3 regions of the Oleiphilus sp. HI0079 genome follow, and region 2 is predicted to be linked to each of the others. Evidence: predicted binding sites of a transcription regulator. Region 2 holds the regulator's gene; each other region holds the start of a gene.
The links. Region 2 encodes sigma-54, which starts transcription at its own class of promoters, with help from an activator protein. Its sites were predicted from a motif close to TGGCACNNNNNTTGCTNT; they were not measured.
Positions count from the first base shown of each region.

Region 1: glnK (P-II family nitrogen regulator) is a predicted target of sigma-54. The motif match lies at 779-796, and genes of this name have one in related genera.
Region 3: cynS (cyanase) is a predicted target of sigma-54. The motif match lies at 6,793-6,810, and genes of this name have one in related genera.

Region 1 is NZ_LWFT01000550.1:5,617-13,582, forward strand. It holds gene A3750_RS08645 (YifB family Mg chelatase-like AAA ATPase) at 1-245, opposite strand, end outside; gene A3750_RS08650 (accessory factor UbiK family protein) at 327-623, opposite strand; gene glnK (P-II family nitrogen regulator) at 885-1,223, shown strand; gene A3750_RS08660 (ammonium transporter) at 1,272-2,549, shown strand; gene A3750_RS08665 (alpha/beta fold hydrolase) at 2,619-3,545, opposite strand; gene A3750_RS08670 (AraC family transcriptional regulator) at 3,681-4,700, shown strand; gene A3750_RS08675 (TlpA disulfide reductase family protein) at 4,682-5,161, opposite strand; gene A3750_RS08680 (helix-turn-helix domain-containing protein) at 5,221-5,949, opposite strand; gene hemN (oxygen-independent coproporphyrinogen III oxidase) at 5,970-7,370, opposite strand; gene cobC (alpha-ribazole phosphatase) at 7,435-7,966, opposite strand, start outside.
Region 2 is NZ_LWFT01001228.1:932-7,714, forward strand. It holds gene A3750_RS21710 (calcium/sodium antiporter) at 1-571, shown strand, start outside; gene A3750_RS21715 (KpsF/GutQ family sugar-phosphate isomerase) at 568-1,530, shown strand; gene A3750_RS21720 (HAD family hydrolase) at 1,527-2,069, shown strand; gene lptC (LPS export ABC transporter periplasmic protein LptC) at 2,078-2,650, shown strand; gene lptA (lipopolysaccharide transport periplasmic protein LptA) at 2,637-3,212, shown strand; gene lptB (LPS export ABC transporter ATP-binding protein) at 3,216-3,941, shown strand; gene A3750_RS21740 (RNA polymerase factor sigma-54) at 4,124-5,638, shown strand; gene hpf (ribosome hibernation-promoting factor, HPF/YfiA family) at 5,715-6,017, shown strand; gene ptsN (PTS IIA-like nitrogen regulatory protein PtsN) at 6,042-6,503, shown strand; partial or broken gene A3750_RS21755 (RNase adapter RapZ) at 6,536-6,783, shown strand, end outside.
Region 3 is NZ_LWFT01000112.1:1,612-9,577, reverse strand. It holds gene A3750_RS01660 (DUF1295 domain-containing protein) at 116-1,024, opposite strand; gene A3750_RS01655 (3'(2'),5'-bisphosphate nucleotidase CysQ) at 1,206-2,102, opposite strand; gene A3750_RS01650 (MarC family protein) at 2,341-2,964, shown strand; gene A3750_RS01645 (aldehyde reductase) at 3,089-4,096, opposite strand; gene A3750_RS01640 (serine hydrolase) at 4,249-5,655, shown strand; gene A3750_RS01635 (antibiotic biosynthesis monooxygenase) at 5,810-6,082, opposite strand; gene A3750_RS25660 (hypothetical protein) at 6,206-6,538, opposite strand; gene cynS (cyanase) at 6,873-7,313, shown strand; gene A3750_RS01620 (PEP-CTERM sorting domain-containing protein) at 7,747-7,966, shown strand, end outside.

The DNA.
Region 1 (7,966 bases), on a different contig from region 2:
TCAAAACGCCCGCCCTCCTTTGGCAAATCTGCGGGAGCCAAGTTGACCGTCACACGACGCATCGGAAACTCAAAACCAGAATTCACCAAAGCGCAACGAACACGCTCACGGCTCTCTCGAACAGCCGCTTCGGGCAAACCGACAATAGTAAAAGAGGGCAAACCATTGGAAAGGTGCGTCTCAACGCGCACCAAAGGGGAATCGACACCGCACAACGCACGGGTCTTAACAGTAGACAAACTCATAGGCATCCTTGCACTATATTTGTAAATCGCACCGCTTTAGTGCGGCAGAAGCAGAATCCTTTCCTGCTTTAAAACACTTTATTAATCTGACACTTTTTCTTCTAGCTCAGCAACCGTCTTCTCCAACTTTTCTAGCATCATGCGAGTCCTTTCCAGCACGGCCTGCTGGGCGTCAAACTCGTCGCGGGAAACCAAATCCAACTTAGTAATGACGCTTGTTATAACAAGCTTTAGATTACCAGCCATCTCATCTTGAGCCGCCTTGCCGAACTCAGGAAAGACTTGATTCACCTGGTCTTGAATGAGACCGAATAATTGTTGGGGATTGAGCACTCTAACTGTCTCCAGTACAGCAAATTTGGTCCAAAAGTTTACCACCGAGCCTTCCCAAATCACATACCATTTTTTACGCACCAAAATAGAGCGTCATTTTGGTGCGTAACACGCCATACCGCTCCAAGAAAGCGCACCGATTTTGCCAGCCAACCTTTGATTCACAGGTATCTAATTGTTATTTATACACTTTCTTGTACTGGCACACCATCTGCTTAAAGCGTATGCAATGCAGCAGTAAAACCCGCTGACATGTCGAGTAAACAATATTCATTAAGTAGTAGGCGGCATAACAAGGAGAAATTCATGAAACTCGTAACTGCCATCATAAAGCCTTTCAAGCTAGACGACGTGCGTGAAGCACTATCTGAAATCGGTGTACAAGGTATTACAGTAACTGAAGTAAAAGGTTTTGGTCGCCAAAAAGGCCACACAGAACTTTACCGTGGCGCTGAATACGTCGTGGACTTCCTTCCAAAAGTCAAAATCGAAGTAGCGATTGGTACTGATTTGCTTGATCAAGTTGTTGAAGCAATCGCTAAAGCTGCAAACACAGGGAAAATCGGTGACGGGAAAATCTTTGTTTCTGCTCTAGAACAAGCGATTCGTATCCGTACCGGAGAAACCGGCACTGACGCTGTATAAACAATTTTAGTAACACAAATTATAAAGGCCTAAGTACGGAGGGCTCCCATGGAACAATTATCCAATAACATATTTGAACTACAGTATGCGATGGACACCTTTTATTTCTTGGTGTGCGGCGCATTAGTAATGTGGATGGCGGCAGGTTTTGCCATGCTTGAAGCAGGTCTTGTTCGCGCTAAGAACACGACTGAAATCTTAACCAAAAACGTCGCGCTATTTGCGATCGCATGTACGATGTATCTCGTCTGTGGTTACGACATCATGTACGGCGGAGGTCTCTTCCTTGCAGATGTAGACAGCGTAGCATCAATGGACGAAGCAGCAGTAGCAGCGGTACTTGCATCTGCAACTGAAGCTGGCTTCGGCGACATGGGTGAGTACTCAGGTGCTTCTGACTTCTTCTTCCAGGTAGTATTCGTTGCAACAGCAATGTCTATTGTTTCTGGTGCAGTTGCTGAGCGTATGAAGCTTTGGGCTTTCCTAGTATTCGCAGTTGTCATGACTGGTTTCATCTATCCAATGGAAGGTTCTTGGACTTGGAACGGTGATGCAGTATTCGGCTTGTACGAGCTTAGCTACAGCGACTATGCTGGTTCTGGTATCGTTCATATGGCGGGTGCAGCAGCAGCCCTTGCAGGTGTAATCCTTCTTGGTGCACGTAAAGGCAAATACGGTCCTAACGGCGAAGTGAACGCGATTCCTGGAGCTAACCTTCCTCTTGCAACGCTTGGTACATTCATCCTTTGGATGGGCTGGTTCGGTTTCAACGGCGGTTCTACTTTGAAGCTTGGCGGCATCGGTGTAGCTAACGAAGTTGCTAGCGTATTCCTTAACACCAATGCAGCAGCAGCTGGTGGTTTGATCGCAGCTCTACTTGTAGCGCGCATCCTATTCGGTAAAGCAGATCTTACAATGGCATTGAACGGTGCTCTTGCTGGTCTAGTTGCGATTACCGCTGAACCTGCTGATCCATCTCCACTTCTTGCTACTATCATCGGTGCAATCGGTGGTGTGATCGTAGTGTTCTCAATCGTAACGCTCGACAAGCTTAAGCTTGACGATCCAGTCGGTGCGATCTCTGTACACGGTGTTGTTGGTCTTTGGGGTATCTTCGCGGTTCTTCTATCAGACGCAGACGCTACGTTCATGGGTCAGCTAGTAGGCGCATTGACTATCTTCGTATGGGTATTCGTAACAAGCTTGATCGCTTGGGGCGTCATCAAAGCAGTGATGGGTCTTCGAGTATCAGAAGAAGAAGAGTACGAAGGTGTCGACCTTTCAGAGTGTGGTATGGAAGCGTACCCAGAGTTCACTAAAGACTAATTCGTCCTTAGCCAACTCGTATAAAAAAGGCTCCCAAATGGGAGCCTTTTTTCTGCCTATAATTAAAAACTAGTTCTTTAGAAACTTGCGCATGAGTTCTGCTGTATATTCAGGCACTTCTATCATGGCAACGTGTCCAATTCCCTCAAGAACAACTTTTTGTGAATTCGAAACAAGCGCTGCATATCGATCAATATTTTTCACATTAATCGCTTTGTCTTGGTCTCCCCATATGATCAGCGTTGGCGCCGAAATGTTCTTGTACTCTTTTTCTAGACCAAGCTCCATATCTGAACGAATATCCGCAAAGATCTTTTTGTTTATTTCAGCGCGAGAAACAGACACCTCAGCCTCCGCTTTTGCGATTGCCGCCGGAATAAACGGTTGCTCAGACATGACAAAATCCAAAAGCGTGTAAAACTGCTCCTCACTCTCTGGGATCAACGGATTCTTTCCTTCTTTTAGCAGAGCGTCCATTTCGGATGGAAAATCATGCACCCCTGCAGGACTTATGAGTGTCATACTTAGTACTTGCTCAGGATGCCTCGCCGCATAAAGTGACGAAATTGCGCCGCCCATTGAATTTCCAACCAAATGAAAACGCTCAACGCTTAACTTGGCCATTAACTCATTCACAAAAGCAACCTGGTCTGCAATATGGTAGCTCCCTGCTATATCACGGATATTTTCACCATGGCCCAACAAGTCCGGGGCGATAACGCGATACTCATCACCGAACTGCTGAGCAAGACGCAACCAATTCACTTTGCTGCCACTAAAGCCATGCAGCATCAGCATGACTGGTGCATCTACCTCATTGTCAAAAACAGCAATCTGCTGCCCTCTCATCGCAACCAGTCTATGCTTCAGCCCCGCTTTATCGGCCTCCATCGACATCGCCCAGTCACGAAACTCAACGCGGTATTCATTACTAACAATATTAAAACCCAGAACGATTACCGCCAGCACAGCGACAGACACAAGTAATTTCTTCACATTATCTTCCTTATAGAACAGTTAAATTCGCACTTACTTGGCAAAAACCAAGGCATGCTAGTGGACAGAGAATAGCCAGACTATGGTAAGCTCCATGCTGAGTTGATATTTGTGGCCAATAACAAAGATAGAATTATGCCGACAAGATCCGTTTTAGGTTTAACCTACACTGCCCAGCTTTTCAAATCCAAGGGATTAGAAAGCGATGCCATACTAGACCAACATGGTCTAAATAAAGACCGCATTGACCCCAACGCACGCATCACGCGCAGCAAAGAGCTTGAGGTCTATCAAGATCTGTTCAAGCTCCATCCGGACCCGCTCATTGCACTTGGCATAGGCCCTTATCTCGGGCCTGCAGGTTACGGGCCCTTCGCGATGTTACTCGCCAGCTGCAAAGATGGCTATGAAAGCTGCCAAATGGGCATTCGATATCAGGCTATGGGCTACATGTATGGAGAAGTAAGTTTTGAACTTGCGCCTGAACATTCGTCCTTTCGAATTGATCCAGCCATGCTCCCTGAAGATGTACGAGAGTTTATCGTTTATAGAGATATGGCTGGCTGCGTAAAGCTAATGCGCGATATCTATTTAATGAACGGTGTTGAGTTTATTATTTCCGAAGTCCACATGACGGCAAAGCCAAAGAAACAGGACCTCGACAAATTTAGCAGCGCGTTTGGCTGCACAGTTAAATTTGGCATGCCAAGTAATCGTATTGTTATTCCCACCAGCGTACTAAAAACACCGTTCCCACAGGCAAACAAAAATGCATTCGATATGTATCGGGAGCAATGCGAGCACATTCTTTACGAATCCAGCCAACAGGAAGAAACGCTCGCAGATGCCCTAAAAAGCTATCTGATTATGTTTAGCTATGACATACCAAAAGCGAAAGAAGCCGCTCAAACGTTTGGTATGTCTGAGCGCACCTTACGCAGAAAGCTCAGTGATGAAAGTAGCAGTTTTCAGGCTGTATTGGACGATGTGCGATTTGAAAAAGCGAAGCGCTGGTTAGGGGATTCCTCGCTAAGCATTGAGCTGATTGCACTAAAACTTGGCTATCAGGAAGCAGCGGCGTTTAATCATGCCTTTAAGCGCTGGAGTTCGCTTAGCCCCTCGCAATATCGAAAAAATCACTCTTCTAGCAAGTAACCGATGGCTTTTTTCAGGCGGGCAATATGCCCAGGATGAAAGCCCTGAAAAGAGCCAATCACCTCTCCTTTCTGGTCAATCAAAAAGGAAGAAGGTAGCCCAACCAGATTATAAGCTCGCTGAGTTTTACCTGTCAGTTCAGAGAGGATCGTATAATCAACGGGGAATTTTTGGAGGAAGTCGCGAGCCTCTTGAGGGCTCTCATCCAGATTGATCGCGATCACTTGAAAGTCTTCGGGATCATACTCTTTTTGTAAGGCATCTAAAGCGGGGAGTGATTGCTGACATGGGCCGCACCATGAAGCCCAAAAATCGAGATAAACCACCTTTCCACGATAGTCAGTCAAACTGTGCTGACCAGAACCATCGAGAGCCGGTAGTCGAAAGTCAGGTGCCTGTCCGCTCCCCAACACGATGCCGGAAAACACAAACGTAAAGAGAAAAAATAGCGATCTGAACATGCTAGCACTCAAGCCAAGGTTTTGAGATTAGAACAAAGCCAGGCAAGTTGGTTCCTGAACTAGTCGCAGGAACCCGAACATCCACTTAAGTCTTTTAGCGCTTCCAAGTCCAGAATATTCAGGTCTGTGCGTTTCACCTCGATCAAACCATCTTTTTGGAAACGCTTGAATAATCGACTGATCGTCTCCGGCGCCATATTCAGGTGATTTGCAATATCTCGGCGCGCCATCATCAAATGAAAACGCGTCTCTGAATAGCCTCGTTGCTTGTAACGAGCGGACAGCGCAACAAGGAATGCCGCAAGTTTCTGATCAACACTATGCTCATGCAATTTGGTAAAGGAGTTATGTACTTCTTTACTCATTAGACTAAAAAGGTGCTGTTGAAGGCCAGGAACCTTCGTTGCAAGATTCTCAAGGTCTTTGTAACGAATCGCACAGAGACTAGACGTACCCAACGCCACCGCAGCGGAACCATGGACACTACTGTATATCGCGTCTAAGCCAAAGAGCTCACCCGGCAAATGAAAACTTGCGATGTGCTCAGAGCCTTGTGCATCGTTCAATACGGTTTTGAACATCCCAGACTTCACGGCAAAGATATACTCGAAAGGCTGCCCCGCCGAGTAAACTGTCTCGCCTTCTTGAAAAACCCGTCCAGTATCAACGATCTCTTCCAGAGAATTCATGTCGTCTCGATCAAGACCAACAGGCAGACAAATTTTGCCGAGAGAGCATTGACCACACTTAAGAAAACTTGCAGACGCAAGAGGGATAACTTGTTCCATGACCAACAGAATCTTCGTGATTAGATCGTCTTACTGTACCTGAGCGTTTTTTCGTTGTCACGACTCGGAGATCGTAAATAATGATCAAAGCACATCGCAATATTTCGAAGAAATACTCTGCCCAGCTCCGTTACCTGAAAACCAACCTCATCTGCTGCCAATAACCCATCGTGTTTAATGCGTTCTAACTGAGCCAATTCATGTTCGAAATACTGTTCGAAAACAAGATCATGCTCTGCACCAAATGCAGCATATTCAATGCGTTCACCGCACATAAGACGCTGAATCAGATCCGCTCTTACAACATCATCTCTCGACATCACAAGGCCTTTTGCGATCGGCAACACCTCTTTATCAAGCAACTTTGTATACGTGGCTAGATCGGTGGCATTCTGACTGTAACTCTCGTTAATGCGCGAGATTGAGCTAACACCGAGCCCAATTAAATCTGCCTCGGCATTTGTCGAATAGCCTTGAAAGTTTCTTTGCAAACTGCCATCTCGCTGCGCCTTGGCAAGGCTATCATCAGGAAGAGCAAAATGGTCCATGCCAATGTATTCATAGCCCGCCTTGCTTAAGCTAATAATACTATCACTTAGGATGGTGAGCTTATCAACGCTACTGGGCAGTTCCTCGGCCTTGATGAGTCTTTGCGACGGCATCCGATCCGGCATGTGCGCATAGTTGTATAGCGCCAACCGATCCGGCTTAACCTCAATAATCTCTTGCAGAGTACGATGAAAAGAATCCGGCGTTTGCAGGGGGAGGCCATAGATCAAATCAAACGAAATAGACTTGATTTGCAATTCCCGAGCGCGCTTAACAAGCGCTTTGATCTTGTCAAAACATTGCTCACGATTCACCGCTTTCTGCACCTCAGGATTCAAATCCTGAATACCAAAACTGAAACGGTTAAATCCTAACTCGATCAATCGCTCCATGTCTTCCACAGACACCGATCGCGGATCAATCTCAATCCCCATCTCAAGATTATGAGGTAATCCGAGATGAAAGGATTGGGCAATCAACTCAAGCACTTCCTGAATCTGCGCAATGCTCAAAAAAGTAGGCGTTCCGCCTCCAAAATGGATCTGCTGAATGAGTCGATCATCCGCAAAACTTTGCGCTCGCAAAGCGATTTCACGACTGAGGATTTCAACATACTCCGCCGCCCTATTTTGATTTCGCGTAACCACTTTGTTGCAACCACAGTAGTAGCAAAGCGAGGCGCAAAACGGCACATGAATATAGAGTGAAAGCGGTCGAGGAACGAGCAACTGATTGCTCAGCGCAACCTGCTCTTGATAGTCCTCAATACGAAAATTCTCATTAAAATGTAGCGCTGTCGGGTAGGATGTGTAACGAGGGCCATGGCCTTCGTAACGAACCAAAAGCGCGCTTAGCTGTTGCGCATCAATCACAACCGTATCCTGTTTTAAGTTAACGGTGCTCAGTGTATCGGCTCGTCACTCACAAGCAGTTGATTTACATCAACCGAGTTTGATGGAATCTTAATTGCGCAGCACTTTCATTGTCGCCCCAATGATGCACAACAATGCGGCTGACATTTGCGTAAGGCACATCAATGTTCCATAAGCGCTTATTTGGCATTCCTAACACATGCACAAGTATGGCTCGAATCACGCCTCCATGGCAGACTAGTAAACGATGCTGATCCCGGCTAGAGGCGAGCAAAAGCTCCCAAGCCTGGTGCACTCGCTCAACAAAGTCCGTCAGGCGCTCGCCATTCGGGGGCGTATGATTATCCGGATCCTGCCAATAACGTTTTAACGCTTCAGGCTCTCTCTCCATCAACTCAGCCGTCGTCAAACCTTCCCAATCGCCAAAACCAATTTCGCGAAACTGCTCATCAATCTTTAAAGGCACACCATGTCGACCTGCTAATTCCTCAGCAAAAAATCGACAGCGTTTTAGCGGCGAGGCAATAATACTCTGCCATGGATTATGATCCGCAACAGACGCGCGCATTTGTTGCCATCCAAGCTCGGACAAGGGG
Region 2 (6,783 bases):
CGGCTTACTCATCATATCCCTGATCGCGCTCGCCAAGCTTTCTTCATCTTCCGAAGAGCTTCCAGAAGAGATAGATGAAGCCAGCGACATCCCTCAAGCAAAAGCTTACCTTTACCTTATTGGAAGCATTGTTGCTTTGGTCTTGAGCTCAAGAATGCTTGTCTGGGGCGCGAGCGGCATCGCCACCGAGCTCGGCGTTAGCGATCTCATCATCGGGCTAACAATTGTCGCAATTGGCACAAGCCTCCCAGAGCTGGCAGCCTCGATTGCAAGCGCACTAAAAGGCCACCATGATCTGGCGCTAGGAAATATAATAGGGTCAAACTTATTCAATCTACTTGCCGTCATGGCTATACCCGCCTTTATATCGCCGCCAATCATTGACCAGGTCTCGTTATTCCGGGATTACGGCTTTATGCTTGTACTCACATTTGGGCTTGCGATTCTTTGCCTAGTAAATCATGTGAGTAAGCGCGACCAAATTGGTAAAATAGCCGGCATCACGCTTTTATGCAGCTATATTGTCTATCTAGTTATTCTTTACAAGGACTCGGTTACAGCACTAGCATGAATTACATTGAATCAGGCAAGCGCACCATTGAGATTGAGCGAAATGCAGTAAATGCCCTGCTCGATCGAATAGACAGCAATTTTGAGAAAGCTTGCGAAATCATGCTCTCCTGCAAGGGACGCGTTGTCGTGACTGGCATGGGAAAGTCTGGTCACATCGCTAATAAAATTGCCGCCACACTCGCCAGTACTGGCACCCCAGCGTTCTTTGTCCATCCTGGCGAAGCAAGTCATGGCGACCTAGGAATGATTACTCAGCAAGATGTCGTTCTCGCTATATCGAACTCCGGCCAAACTGAAGAAGTTGTAACGATCTTGCCTTTGATCAAACGCATGGGCGCCCCCCTAATTAGCATGACCGGCAAGCAGAGCTCCACACTCGCCAAGGCAAGCGATGTATCATTAGACATCAGCATTGAAACCGAAGCCTGCCCTCTTGGTCTCGCCCCAACCTCAAGCACAACAGTGACTTTAGCATTAGGCGATGCGCTTGCAGTTGCACTACTTGAAGCACGCGGATTTTCTGAAGAAGACTTTGCCTTTTCGCACCCTGGTGGGAGCCTAGGAAGAAAGCTCCTCCTAACCGTCGAGCAAATCATGCATATCGGCGATAGAGTGCCAAGCGTACCGCCCTCATCCTCCTTATCAGAAGGCTTATTTGAGATTTCACGTAAGGGGTTTGGGCTGACTGCCATTGTCGATAACGACAACAAAGTAGAAGGTTTGTTCACTGATGGAGACTTACGCCGCGCCTTTGACGAACAGGTAGACCTACATCAAACCGACATCGGCAGCATTATGACCAAAAATTGCAAAACCATTAACAAAGATGCGCTGGCAGCCGAAGCCCTGCATGTAATGGAAGAATATAAAATCACAGGTCTGCTGGTTACCGAGCCTGACAGAACCCTAGTCGGTGTAATTCATATGCATGATTTACTAAAAGCAGGTGTTGTATGAGCAAGCAGCTCGATGAACAAACGCGTTCAAAGGCAAAAAACATAGCACTTCTTGGACTAGATGTAGACGGAGTGCTCAGCGATGGTCGCATCATCTTTTCAGCACAGGGAGATGAGCTGAAAGCTTTTTGCACTCTAGATGGGCACGGCATAAAACTCCTGCAACAGAATGGTATCAATGTCGCCATAATCACAGGCCGCAACTCACCCCTGGTTGCGCGTCGCGCCCGAGACCTAGGCGTCGAACACTTGATCCAAGGCAGAGAAGACAAGCGCGTCGCTCTTGATAGCGTTCGCCAAGCACTTTCATTAGAGTGGGAGCAATGCGCCTATATGGGCGATGACCTGCCAGATCTATCTGCAATGCAAGCTAGCGGGCTAGGTTTTTCCGTACCAAACGGCCACCCATTCGTTCGCCAGCACGCCGACTACTGCACGAATACAAAAGGTGGTGAAGGCGCAGTTCGGGAAGTTTGCGATTTAATTCTCGACGCCAAAGATCTGCTAGATGGCATCCATCAACACTTCTTAGAGAAGTAGGCACTGTCATGGCACGGCTTAAGCCCAGATCTCGTTTTGTTATACCTCTCATAGTGGCCGTCTTTGGGGTCAGCATCTACTACGCGAATCAACTGGAACAAAAGACGTCATTGATTCAGGAAGACACTACACGAAAACCAAGCGCCTTTGCCGAAGGCACCGAACTAAAAGAGTTTAATGAGGAAGGCGAGCTGCAACTGCTCATCAAAACGCAGCGATCATACTATTACGAAAGCGAAAACCTTATTGAAACTGAACGCCCACTGATCGACTATGTTAATGAAACAGGCGAACAATTTCGCTTAGACGCAAAAGATGGACAATATCGAACAGACACCGGAATGCTAACCTTGCAAAACGAGGTACTGATGTCTCGCGTTGGAGAAACTAACGATCTCATTACATTCGAAACAGAGGATCTTCGCATCGACACGGTGAATGACTTTATATCGACTCCCGGCAAGGTTAAGATAACCCAAAATCATAATACGCTGACCTCGTCAGGCCTTAAGGCATCACTAAATGATAGAAAAATTGAGCTACCGCAGCGCGTTCGAGGCACTTACAATGCCCAGAAATAGCTTGAATGCGCTGATCGGTTTTCTAGCATGCCTTGCCCTTTTTCCCGCGCAGAGTCATGCCATAGACGTTGATAGAAACCAACCCATTGAGATCGAATCCGACAGCGCAACAATTGACGATTCGCAAGGTCTTTCAACATACCGCGGCAACGTACTTATAAAACAAGGCAGTACAAAGCTTACCGCTGACAACATTACTGTCTTCGCAAAAGACCGCAGCGTCACGCAAATAGTCGCCATCGGCTCTCCTGCGACATTCAACCAACAAGACCCGGGCAGTGACGACGCAACCACCGGGCAGGCTGAGCAAATCACTTACAAAGCCGAAGAAGCCGTTCTTATATTTAGTGGCGATGCGAAGCTTGCACAAACGACGAACTCGTTTTCGGGTGATCGAATTGAATATGACATTATGCGAAAAGCAATTAGAGCCAAAGGCGACGAAAGCACGGGAACACGCGTTAAAATTCAGTACTTCCCTAACCAACCGACTACGCCAACGGAAGACATACAGAACCCTTCAAACGAAGCGGAAACAAGTACAAATGAGGACAAGCTCTAGCGCATGAAAACCCTTCAGGCAAAGAACCTCGCCAAAAGCTACAAAAAACGCCAAGTAGTTATCGATGTTTCACTTGAGATTCAATCTGGGCAAATTGTTGGTCTTCTCGGTCCGAATGGCGCAGGCAAAACAACCTGTTTCTATATGATTGTCGGCTTAGTCCCTCAAGACAAGGGCAACATATTAATTGACGATAAAGACATAAGCAGCCTTCCTATGCATGGCCGCGCAAAAGCGGGCATTGGCTACCTCCCCCAAGAGGCCTCAATTTTTCGCAAACTGACTGTGTATGAAAACATCCTAGGAATTCTGCAAACGCGAAAAGATTTAAACAACAAACAGCGTGAAGACAAAGCCAATCAACTACTCGAAGAATTCCACATTCAACATATTCGAGAAAGCCACGGCATGGCTTTATCAGGCGGCGAGCGCCGACGAGTTGAGATAGCCAGAGCCCTTGCAATGGAACCAGACTTTATTTTATTGGATGAACCATTCGCAGGCGTTGATCCGATTTCAGTCAGCGACATCAAACATATTGTTCGCCAGGTGAGAGATCGAAATATTGGCGTATTGATTACTGACCACAATGTGCGCGAGACGCTAGACATCTGCGAGCAAGCCTATATTGTAGGGAATGGACACATTATCGCATCAGGCTCTCCCGAGGACGTTCTCAAAAACGAAAAAGTCCGAGAAGTTTACCTCGGCGACGAGTTTACAATTTAGAACCAAATTCATTGTGCAATTTCCAGTGAAAAAAGGTTTATATATGAGAGTGAAAAACTCGTTCAATTTCTCCTCGGAAGTTCTTAAAATAGAAAAACGAGCTAGCTCCTTTGGGCAGCATAAAGAGACGACAGTCCACAATGACCAGCATTACAAGAAGCTAGGATGACCGACAAATGGTAATGAAGGCATCCCTACAACTCAAAATGGGGCAACATCTCACGATGACCCCACAATTGCAGCAAGCCATAAAACTGCTGCAATTATCGACATTGGATCTTCAAGCTGAAATACAAGAAGCGCTTGAATCCAATCCAATGCTCGAACTGATGGAAGATGGCGGTGACTCTAGCAATTCATCAAGCGATGAACAGTCGAGCAACGTCAATCAACAGTCAAGCGAACCCGAGGGCAATCAACAAGTCGAAGCGAAAGAGCTACACGACAGCGAGCGTGAAGAATTTAGTGACTCGATTCCAAATGACTTACCTGTTGATACTGCCTGGGAAGATGTTTATCAGTCTTCGGGGCCAGCAAGCTCAGGATCTGGCTCTGGTTCAGATGAGATGGAAAGCGACTTTGAGAGTCGTAATTCGCCAACCGAAACACTCAACGATCACCTCCTTTGGCAGCTCAACTTAACACCTTTCTCAGATAGAGACCGCTTTATAGCAGAAAGCATCATTGACTCGATCGATGTTGATGGCTACCTAAGAAGCGATATTGAAGATATACATCAAGGCCTCTTCAACGAAGAAGACGAAGATCCCGTTGAACTCGATGAAGTTGCTGCAGTATTAAAGCGGGTGCAACACTTCGATCCAGCCGGCGTGGCTGCGAAAGATCTCCAAGAATGCTTGCTACTTCAGCTGCGCCAACTAGATCCAGAAACAAAGTGGCTTCCCCAGGCAAAGCTAGTCGTTAGTCACTATATAAATTTACTTGGTAGTCGCGACTACGCACAACTGATTCGACGCAGTCGCCTGAAAGAAGACGACCTGATCGACGTATTAAAGCTCATTCAATCTCTCAACCCGCGTCCCGGTGAAGCGATTATCCAGAACGAACCAGAATACGTCGTTCCAGACGTCATTGTTAAAAAAGAAAAGGGCCGCTGGAAAGTAGAGCTCAACCCGGAGATCGCTCCTAAAATTCGAGTGAATAGCGGCTATGCTGGCTTCATCAAACGTGCAGACAACAGCGCCGACAACAACTTCATGAAAGACCAATTGCAGGAAGCAAAGTGGTTCATCAAAAGCCTGCAAAGCCGGAATGAAACCTTACTCAAAGTCGCAAGCAAGATTGTTGCGCACCAACAGGGTTTTCTAGACTATGGTGAAGAAGCAATGAAACCATTAATTCTTCACGATATTGCGCAAGCGGTCGACATGCACGAATCTACGATTTCGCGCGTAACAACACAGAAGTACATGCATACGCCACGCGGCATTTTTGAGTTAAAGTACTTTTTCTCAAGCCATGTTGGCACTGCCTCTGGCGGCGAGTGTTCTTCGACTGCCATCCGAGCCATCATTAAAAAGCTGATTGCCGCTGAAAATCCAAAGAAGCCGCTAAGCGACAGTAAGATTGCAGAAGTACTGAAAGATCAAGGAATTAACGTTGCTAGACGTACGATAGCGAAATATCGAGAAGCGATGTCTATTCCACCTTCTAATGAAAGGAAACGCTTGATGTAAAAAGCGAATTAAGCGTTTTGTGATTTAGAAGCAGACCGTTAGCGTCTACGCTAACAAAATCTACGAGGAGATAACTATGCAAGTAAATATCGCCGGTCACCACGTTGAACTCACTGAGTCAATGAAGAACTACGTAACCGAAAAGCTAGAGAAACTCGAGCGTCACGTGGACGGTATCACGAATGTGCAAGTCACCCTATCTGTAGAAAAGCTGAGACAGATCGCCGAAGCCACCTTACATGTTTATGGAACAGATGTTCACGCAACAGCTGAGGACGAAGACATGTACGCCTCTATCGACAAGCTTATTGATAAACTCGATAGACAAATACTCAAACTCAAAGAGAAACAGGTGTCGCGCTCTCACGGTGCAGCCTAGAAACCCAGAAATATTGGATAAAGTATGAACGAGAGTTCGATAACGATTGACTCTATCCTGCTGCCAGGGCTGACCCAAACGGGCTTCCCTGGCTCAAGCAAGAAAAAAGTGCTTGAGCATGTAGCAGAGACAATCGCGACGAAGATACCCGACCTACCCGAACACAGCCTGTTTGAGAATCTCGTCGCACGAGAGCGTCTTGGCAGCACGGGAATAGGCCAAGGTATCGCAATACCTCACAGCCGTATGGGTGAATGTACACAGGTTATTGGTGCCCTGTTTGTTCTAAAAGAACAGGTTGCCTTCGACGCAATCGACAACCTTCCTGTCGACTTACTGTTTGTCTTAATCGTACCTAAAGAAGCCAGCAGCGAACACCTAGAGTTGCTTAGCCAAATTGCAGAGCGCTTTAACGATACAGAGTTTTGCAACCAGCTTCGGGAAGCCGATAATGACACCGCACTCTATTCACTCATGACTTCCTAAGGAAAAAATATTACATTGAACGTGGAGATGCTATGAAGCTCGTTATTATCAGCGGTAGGTCTGGCTCAGGCAAAAGCACCGCACTCCACGTGCTTGAAGACCTTGGTTTTTATTGCATCGACAATTTGCCAGTAGGTCTCCTTTTAGAGCTTGGCAACCAGTCATCATTAAGCAAAGATGAGCGCCTTTCAAAAGTAGCCGTCAGTATTGATGCACGCAATCAACAAAGCGGGATAGAAAATTTCCCTGTTTTCTATCAAGCCTGCCAAAACCAAAACAT
Region 3 (7,966 bases), on a different contig from region 2:
TATCTTATGGCTCATTTTCCAGCATCAAAAGCGCAGATTAGAACGTGCGAAAACATGCAGAGATGAGGTTTTTCAGCTCCAGAGGCAAACCCTCGAACAGCCAATCCCTAGAAAGCTAGTCCCTCGGAAACCAGGGAAAAAACATATTTGTTTTACGTTGATACTCTTTGTAGCCCTCACGCTTCTGAACGGAGTAATACTCGGCAGGCTTGGCACCCGTTAGGTACACCAAGGTCACGTAAAGCATGACTGAGGCGAATAAAGCACCAATGCCGAGCACACTCCATACAAAAACAAATTCGACATCGGCGAGCGACAACCAGGATGGTACCGTCGCCACAACAAGCCCAGTCCAAACCAGCCACTCCGAAAAATAATTGGGGTGACGGCTATATTTCCACAAACCGATGTTGCAAACACCCTTTGGGTTCTTGGAGATAAACCACATTTTCTGCCCATCGGCGATCGATTCGGTTAGATACGCCAAGGCCCACAAGGTTAAACCGGCTACTTCCCAAATGCTGATACCCTGCAGAGAACTCGTGGCTATCAAAAAACCGGGTAATGCCAGTACCGTCATATTGGCAAACCCTTGCGCCACTGCCTCACCCAACATATGCGCATCCACGTGTTTTGAACCTTCGGCTTCAAGCATAGTGCGCCGGTATTTATAACGTGGAAATTCATACTTGAAAATAACACCCGTCGCCTTCGCCATAGTAATCGCGCCAATGCCCATTCTTAATCCAATGAACAAATACACAGCCCCAACAATGGTGTTGCGAATAGGCTCGGCTTCGCCCATTAAAAGAATGTGCGCGCCGATAATAGCCACACCAAAAGGCCAGGCGATATCCACATAAGACATTCTCTTTGTGCGCCAGAAGGGGATGCAAACAACGAAAAAGAACAATACTGCTTGCGCGATAGCGTTACTGAAAAGCATATCGAGAAGTGTTGATTGCGTGGTATTTAAGATCACACACAATACCGCGATAAAGAATACGTTGAGCACAATGGCCATGAGGGTCACCCTATTATTATTTTGATTAAGCACTTCTTGATTGTTACGAGAACTAGGCTGAGCAGCTCTTCGTTCTCAAATAACTGACTTTAGTTTACGGGGTCAATAAAACTTCAGAAGTGGCCTATCTAAAACAGTGTTTTCCGAACGAGCTCCCTAGCAAGCTTCAACCTAGCAAGCTTCAACCCAGCATAATACCCGCCGCTTGCATCGAAGCGCTAAAGTCATTGGTTGAAAACATCACGCCGCAATGATTCATATAGGTATCACCCTTAGGATTGAAATGAAACGACTTGCCAGAATAATCCATCGCATATGCACCTACTTCGGCAAAAATGCATGCCGTCGCTGCGAAGTCCCATACACTCCCGCCGCCGCTTTGGTCTTTCGGAGGTTTAAAGTAACAGGCAGGGGGTTCACGCAGCACCGCAATTGCACTCATCACACCGCCGGCGTCGCTCAAATACCTGGCGCCCGAATAACCCTGATCAACAGCCCATTGCTCCACACGCGCCCATATGTCAACGAAACGAGTGCTCTCAATAAAGCTGCAATCCAATTGCACAATAAATTCTACCGCCTCTTCCACTGCCACTTTGTTTTCATCGAGCGGTCTCCAGCGCTGGCCGTTATGCTTCGCACCTTGCCCTTTCACAGCAGAATACAGGTCATCTTTAAGTGGGTCATAAACCACACCAATAACCGGCTCACCTTGTTTCGTAATGAGAGAAATGGCCACCGAGTATCCATGCACGGAACGTGTAAAAGCGAGCGTTCCGTCCAAAGGATCAACGCACCAAAAATAGTCTTTTTTTAAGCGCGAACCGTCATCTTCAGTTTCTTCAGTGAGCAGAGCCAGATCGAAGCGATCAACCGTGTCCATTAAGCGTTCGCGAATCAACGCATCACACTTGTGGTCTACTTCCGTCACAACCTGCGCCGCAAGACTGACAGCACCGGCCTTATGTTTGATTTCTGGCACTGCGCCCGCATAGCGCATAATAAGTGCGCCCGCCTCTTTGGCAACGCGCTCGGCCCGTTCCCGAAGAAGATTAAGATCTGATGGTTTTAAGTGCATAAAAACAGTGCTATCGAATAAAAGAAGAGAACAAATATACGCGCATTAAAACAACCGTAAACCCTTCATTCTCTGCTAACCCGCAATCTCGACCGCATATCGACCAGATAAGGGCAAAGACACTTTGAACTAGGGTACAGGCCTTTTCTATCGCGTGATTGCGGGCTTGCCTTTAAGTCGTCTCATCCATAAGCTCAATGCGTTTCTTCAAACACTCATCTAAAAGGATGCAACACCAATGAGCAGCATCGTCGAACATGGACTCAGCGTATTTATGGCATTTTTTGCCATTATGAATCCGATAGCTAACACCACGGTTTTCGCCTCGTTGAGTGAGAATCTCAATTACGATGAACGCCGTAAGCTGGCGGCAAAAGGCATTCTGATTGCTTTCGTGACGATTGTCGCTTTTGCTTTGATCGGCCAATACCTGTTCCAGCTATTCGGCATTTCTCTGTCTGCATTCCGCATTGCAGGGGGCGTGCTAATTTTCATCATTGGCTATCACATGCTGAATGGTAAAGAATCGAAATTTCATTCTGCAGACACCGTCGAACATCCAGATCTCTCCGTCTCTCCGTTGGCGGTCCCGATCCTTGCTGGCCCCGGTACAATTGCTACCGCCATGAACTATTCGATGGGTTCCTGGCATGAAACGCTGATCACAATAGGCGCGTTCTTTATCCTGTGCCTTGTTACGCTGTGCTGCTTTTTGCTCAGCACGCGTATTTTGAAGCGCGTTGGCGAGGCGATTACCGGCATTATCACGAGACTGATGGGCTTGATTCTTTGCGTCGTCGGCACTCAAATGCTCGTAGACGGCATCATCGGCGCATTCCAGCTGAATAGTTTGATGCATTAACCGCATCGCTTTGGTCTTGAAACGGCATTGCAACTCTGCCCAATCAAGACCCTTGTTTGCCCAATGTATGGCAGCATGAAAAATCGTGCGAAGACGATCTCTGTCTGAAGTTTCCGTCCGCTACTTAATTACGCACCACACCTAGTTCAATCAAACTTTCAGCGCCACTTACTACTGCATCCTTAATCGAGTGAGGCCGCCAACCCAAGGACATAGCCGCACTATTGTCGGCCTTCTTGGTTTTACCGCCCTCGCCTTTCACCATTTCCATATCTTTCACGATGTAGGACAGAATGTTAGAGAGAAACACGGGCAACTCTCGAGTAGAGACTTTTGAATCCGGATACGCCTCTTTTAAAATTTGAGCGACCTCTTTAAACATCACCCAACCATTCGTCCCAATAAACCGCTTACCGACCGCGTCTGGGCTTTCATACGCTAAACGGTGCAATGAAGCGATGTCTCTTACATCTACAGCCTCAAAGCCAATTTGCGGAACCACGGGATACTTTCCTTTCAACATCTCGACAATTAATTGCAATGACGTGCCGTAGTCGCTCTCCAAGGCAGGCCCAAGTACTAAGCCTGGTAGCACGGTAGAAAGTTGAATGTCGGTACCGGCGACATAATCCCAAGCCGCCTTTTCTGCCAACGCCTTACTTTTGTAGTAAGCAACATCTGTCGCATCAACATTCGTCCAATCTTTCTCGGTAAAGGTGCGATGCTGATCACCATGCCCAAACATCACCGCCGCAATAGAAGAGGTGAGCACGACCCTTTTAATTCCTGCTGTATTCGCGGCTTTTAGTGCATTCAATGCGCCTTCTCTTGCAGGGCGAATCACCTCATCGGCATTTTTCGGTTGCTGCAAGGGAACAGGCGATGCGAGATGAAACAAGCCATCACACCCTGTTGCGGCGTCAACCCATCCTTCGTCACTGAGCAAATCAGCCTGCGCGAACTCAATGCTATCGGCCTTGTCCGTGTACTTAGCAAACATTGCCTTCAATGCAGGCGCTTTTTTCAGATTTCGAACCGTCCCACGCACCGCATAGCCATGCTCAAGCAAATCGAGAATGCAGTGGCCAGCAATAAAACCAGAAGCATCAGTAACCAGAATTTTTTGTGTCATAAAGATCCCCAAGAATCGCTTTGAACGTATATTTTTTATTCGTTCCATCATAGAGGGATTTGGCAGGCTTGTAAGTAGAAAGAAAAACCATCAAATTGATCATACTGGCTATCGGCCTTAAACAAGTTTTGAAACAACAAAAAGAGTTGACCATGCACACATCCATCAATCCTTTCTGCAGAGCGTTCGCGCTGGTCTTTCTGACGCTCTCTATGTCAGGTTGTCTCGCGAGTGATAAAACCTCAAAAAGCCAAGCCGAGACCGACCGAACGCCAGAAAAAACGGCTGTGGTGAAATCGAAAACCGACTTAAACGCTGCGACATCAGACCCAAACCAGCTAGGCTTGATGCAAGGGTTTCCGCCCCCGGACGACAAGCTGGTTATGCAGCCGCAATCGAATTACTTCAGCTTCCCCAATCTACGCTGGACGGTGTGCCATATTCGCGAGCTTTTGCCCACGAAACAAATTAGCCGCGGCCTTGCTGCCCCTCATCGCTTTGAGTACGCGCTGGATGACAGGATAGACTCACTTCGCTTCACCCCCCTTGGAAGCAATAAGAGCATGACATGGAAAGAGTCACTCAGCGCAAACTACACAGACGGCATCGTAGTACTTCATCAAGGCAAGATTGTCTATGAGCAGTATAGGGGCTGTTTGGACGAAGATGGCAAACACGCAGCTATGTCGATGACCAAATCGTTCACGGGTTTAATCGCAGAAATGCTCATTGCGGAAGGCCTACTTGATGATCGCGTTGCAGTAGCAAGCATCGTCCCCGAACTAAAAGACAGCGCATTCGGAGATGCAACCGTTCGCCAAGTGATGGATATGACGACCGCCCTCCAATACAGCGAAGATTACGCCGACCCGAAAGCCGATATTTGGCTCTATTCCGCCGCCGCCAGCCCAATGCCTAAACCCGCGAATTACAAGGGCCCTAACGGCTATTACGAATATCTTCAAACGGTTCAAAAGGCCGGTAAACACGGAGACGCATTTGCTTACAAAACGATCAATACGGATGCATTAGGCTGGATCGTCTCCCGTGCGACAAACACCGATCTTGCCAAGCTCATCTCCGAAAAACTATGGAAAAAGCTGGGGGCCGAGCAAGACGCTTACATGACGGTGGACGCCAAGGGCACGCCTTTTGCCGGCGGCGGCATCAGCGCTGGCTTGCGTGATTTAGCGCGACTTGGGCAAGCACTCCTTAATGACGGTGAGTTCAACGGCCAAGGTATTTTCCCTGCGTCGGTTGCACAAAGTATTCGAAACGGCGCAGATAAAAACGTCTTCGCCAAAGCCGGCTACAACACCATGCAAGGAGGAAGCTATCGCAGTATGTGGTGGCATTTTCACAATGAGTTCGACGCGTATGCAGCGCGTGGCGTACATGGTCAAACAATCTATATCGCGCCAAAAGCAGACATGGTGATCGTTCGATTTAGTTCTTTCCCAACAGCGAAGAACGCAAAGATCGACCCCACCTCTCTGCCGGCCTACGAGGCTTTGGCGTCCTACCTATCAGCAAAACAAATCGAGATTTATAAAAAATAAGCCACAAAAATGCCGGCAAATAGAATGTCGTTCAACGATATTTCTTGCTTAAGCCAAGGGGCCGCCAACGCAGACGAGAAAACTCAGAACCACTCGGCCCGCGTCTTTTAGATGACCGACGTACATCGCGTTATGCCCAGTCTGCATCACACGATCAAATAAGCTTGGTCACCTGAACGCGATAAGATGCATACCATTTTCCCTTCCCGAGAGCCTGGGCTTTTCTGTGCTCCGGATTCTGATGCCACGCTCGAATATGTGCCATTGAAGGCCAATACGATATAGCGATTTCGCGGCTCCCTTCAGTACATACCGTAAACTCAGTACAACCATATTGATTCATGGCAAGATCACGCATACGTTGTGCCATCGTCGAATACTCATCATCCAACTCTTTCACCGTCGCTTTGAATATTACCGCGTACATAGGCATGTGCTCCTTGTTGACCTTAAAGTCGGCACTAGCGAAAACCATCATCGCCAACCAAAGAGGGGCCTGTGTTCGAAGACTTTGACATCAGCAAAAGCAAGAAGTCGTCAATCGAATGTTTTAGAGCCCTACTTCTTTGGGTGGATATTTCTTGAGCGTCGCACCGTGCGCCTTAAGTTTTCCAAGCACAGTAGCCATCCATGGATCTCGACGGTGACCTACGGTCATTTCTTCTTTCGGGTCGAGATAGAGATTGAAAAACCAAGGTGCAAGGCCAACATCACGCACTGTGGCGAGATCTATATGCATATGCGGCGCTTCAGCCATGACTACTTTTACATGTGCTTTGTATTCTTTCATTCTAACGGCCATAAGCTCTTTACCCCACCAAAAGTAAACCGCTTCTCGCTTTGACTCTCCGCTATCCGAAAGTAAAAACGAAGTTTGGTCAATGAAATCGTAATATTTTCCAGTTGGCAGTTTATCGTTGGGAATCTCCGCGAGATTAAGCGCGAGCTTAGACTTTTATACGACAACGCTCCGAGGCAAGTAAACGTTAAATGCATTTATTGGTGCGGCTAAGACATTTTTGGGGAGTACTTTGCACTGGTTTGAACCGCAGCTAGTTCGCTAAACATGCACCAACATAACGCGAATACAACCCTAAGCCCCTCATTTTTATCTATTTTATTCTCTAAAAAATGTCATGGCATAGCCATTGCTGAAGTACCTCTCAGTACATACCTAACAATCGAGATCTACCAACCATAAGACGGAGTAGTACCGTATGAAAAAAGAAGAAGTCGTAGAAGCCGTTGTACTCGCAAAAAAAGAAAAAGAGCTGAGCTGGGAATCCATTGCAAAAGAACTAGGACTTGGAACGGTCTGGGTAACATCAGCGTGCCTCGGCATGAACAGCATGCCAGAGGAACCCGCTGATAAGCTCTGCGCCCTACTTGATTTACCAACCGGGGCAAAAGCCGCGTTGATGGAATACCCGACCAAAACGTGGGAAAAAAGCGTTCCACAAGACCCGCTCATTTACCGCTTATATGAAATTGTCGGCGTATACGGAGATACGCTAAAAGAAGTCATTCAAGAAAAGTTCGGTGACGGCATCATGAGCGCAATCGACTTTAGTATGGACGTTGAAAAACAGGAAGACCCAAAAGGCGATCGCGTTGTCGTTACGATGAACGGGAAGTTTCTACCCTACAAGACGTGGTAAGCGCCGCTACCCGTTAGCACATTCTTTAACTGGGGCTTGGCCCCAGTTACTCAATCCATGAGAAGAAGATGACTCATGTTGAGGCAAGTGAACGGGACACCGGATAACCATTCCACCGCAGCCCCCCACACTACTCCTGTCTAACTCCCGTTAAAAGCGGCTACTGTGGTTTCCGTCGGAAAGCTTTACACTTTCTCAAAAAGTCCCAAACTCCAATATCGTTAAGTATCTCTTTTTATACAGCATCCGTTTACGCGGCCCATGTATTGCTTATTTTTTGACCAGTTATTTGCTAGTTGTTACTAACTTTCGACATGCCGTGTAAAAAGAGGGTTTGTAATATCTAAGGATGTGCAAATAGTTAGACTGAACTAACGACAGCTCTATCAGTCGCTTTAAAGACAAAAATCTGAGCAGAACAAGGAGAGAAAACATGTTGTCCCCAGCACAAAAAATATGCATTGCACTCGTATTTAGCTTTACATCCCTTGGAGCAAACGCAAGTCTCATTACGACATCGGACTGGTTTGTAAATGGCATTGATGATGGATCGGCGGACTTTCGCGTGACCGAAGAATTTACCAGTGCAGCGGAACTTGGCGGTACAAACAACCGCTACGTTTATAGTATCGAGAACCTAACCAACAACCTAT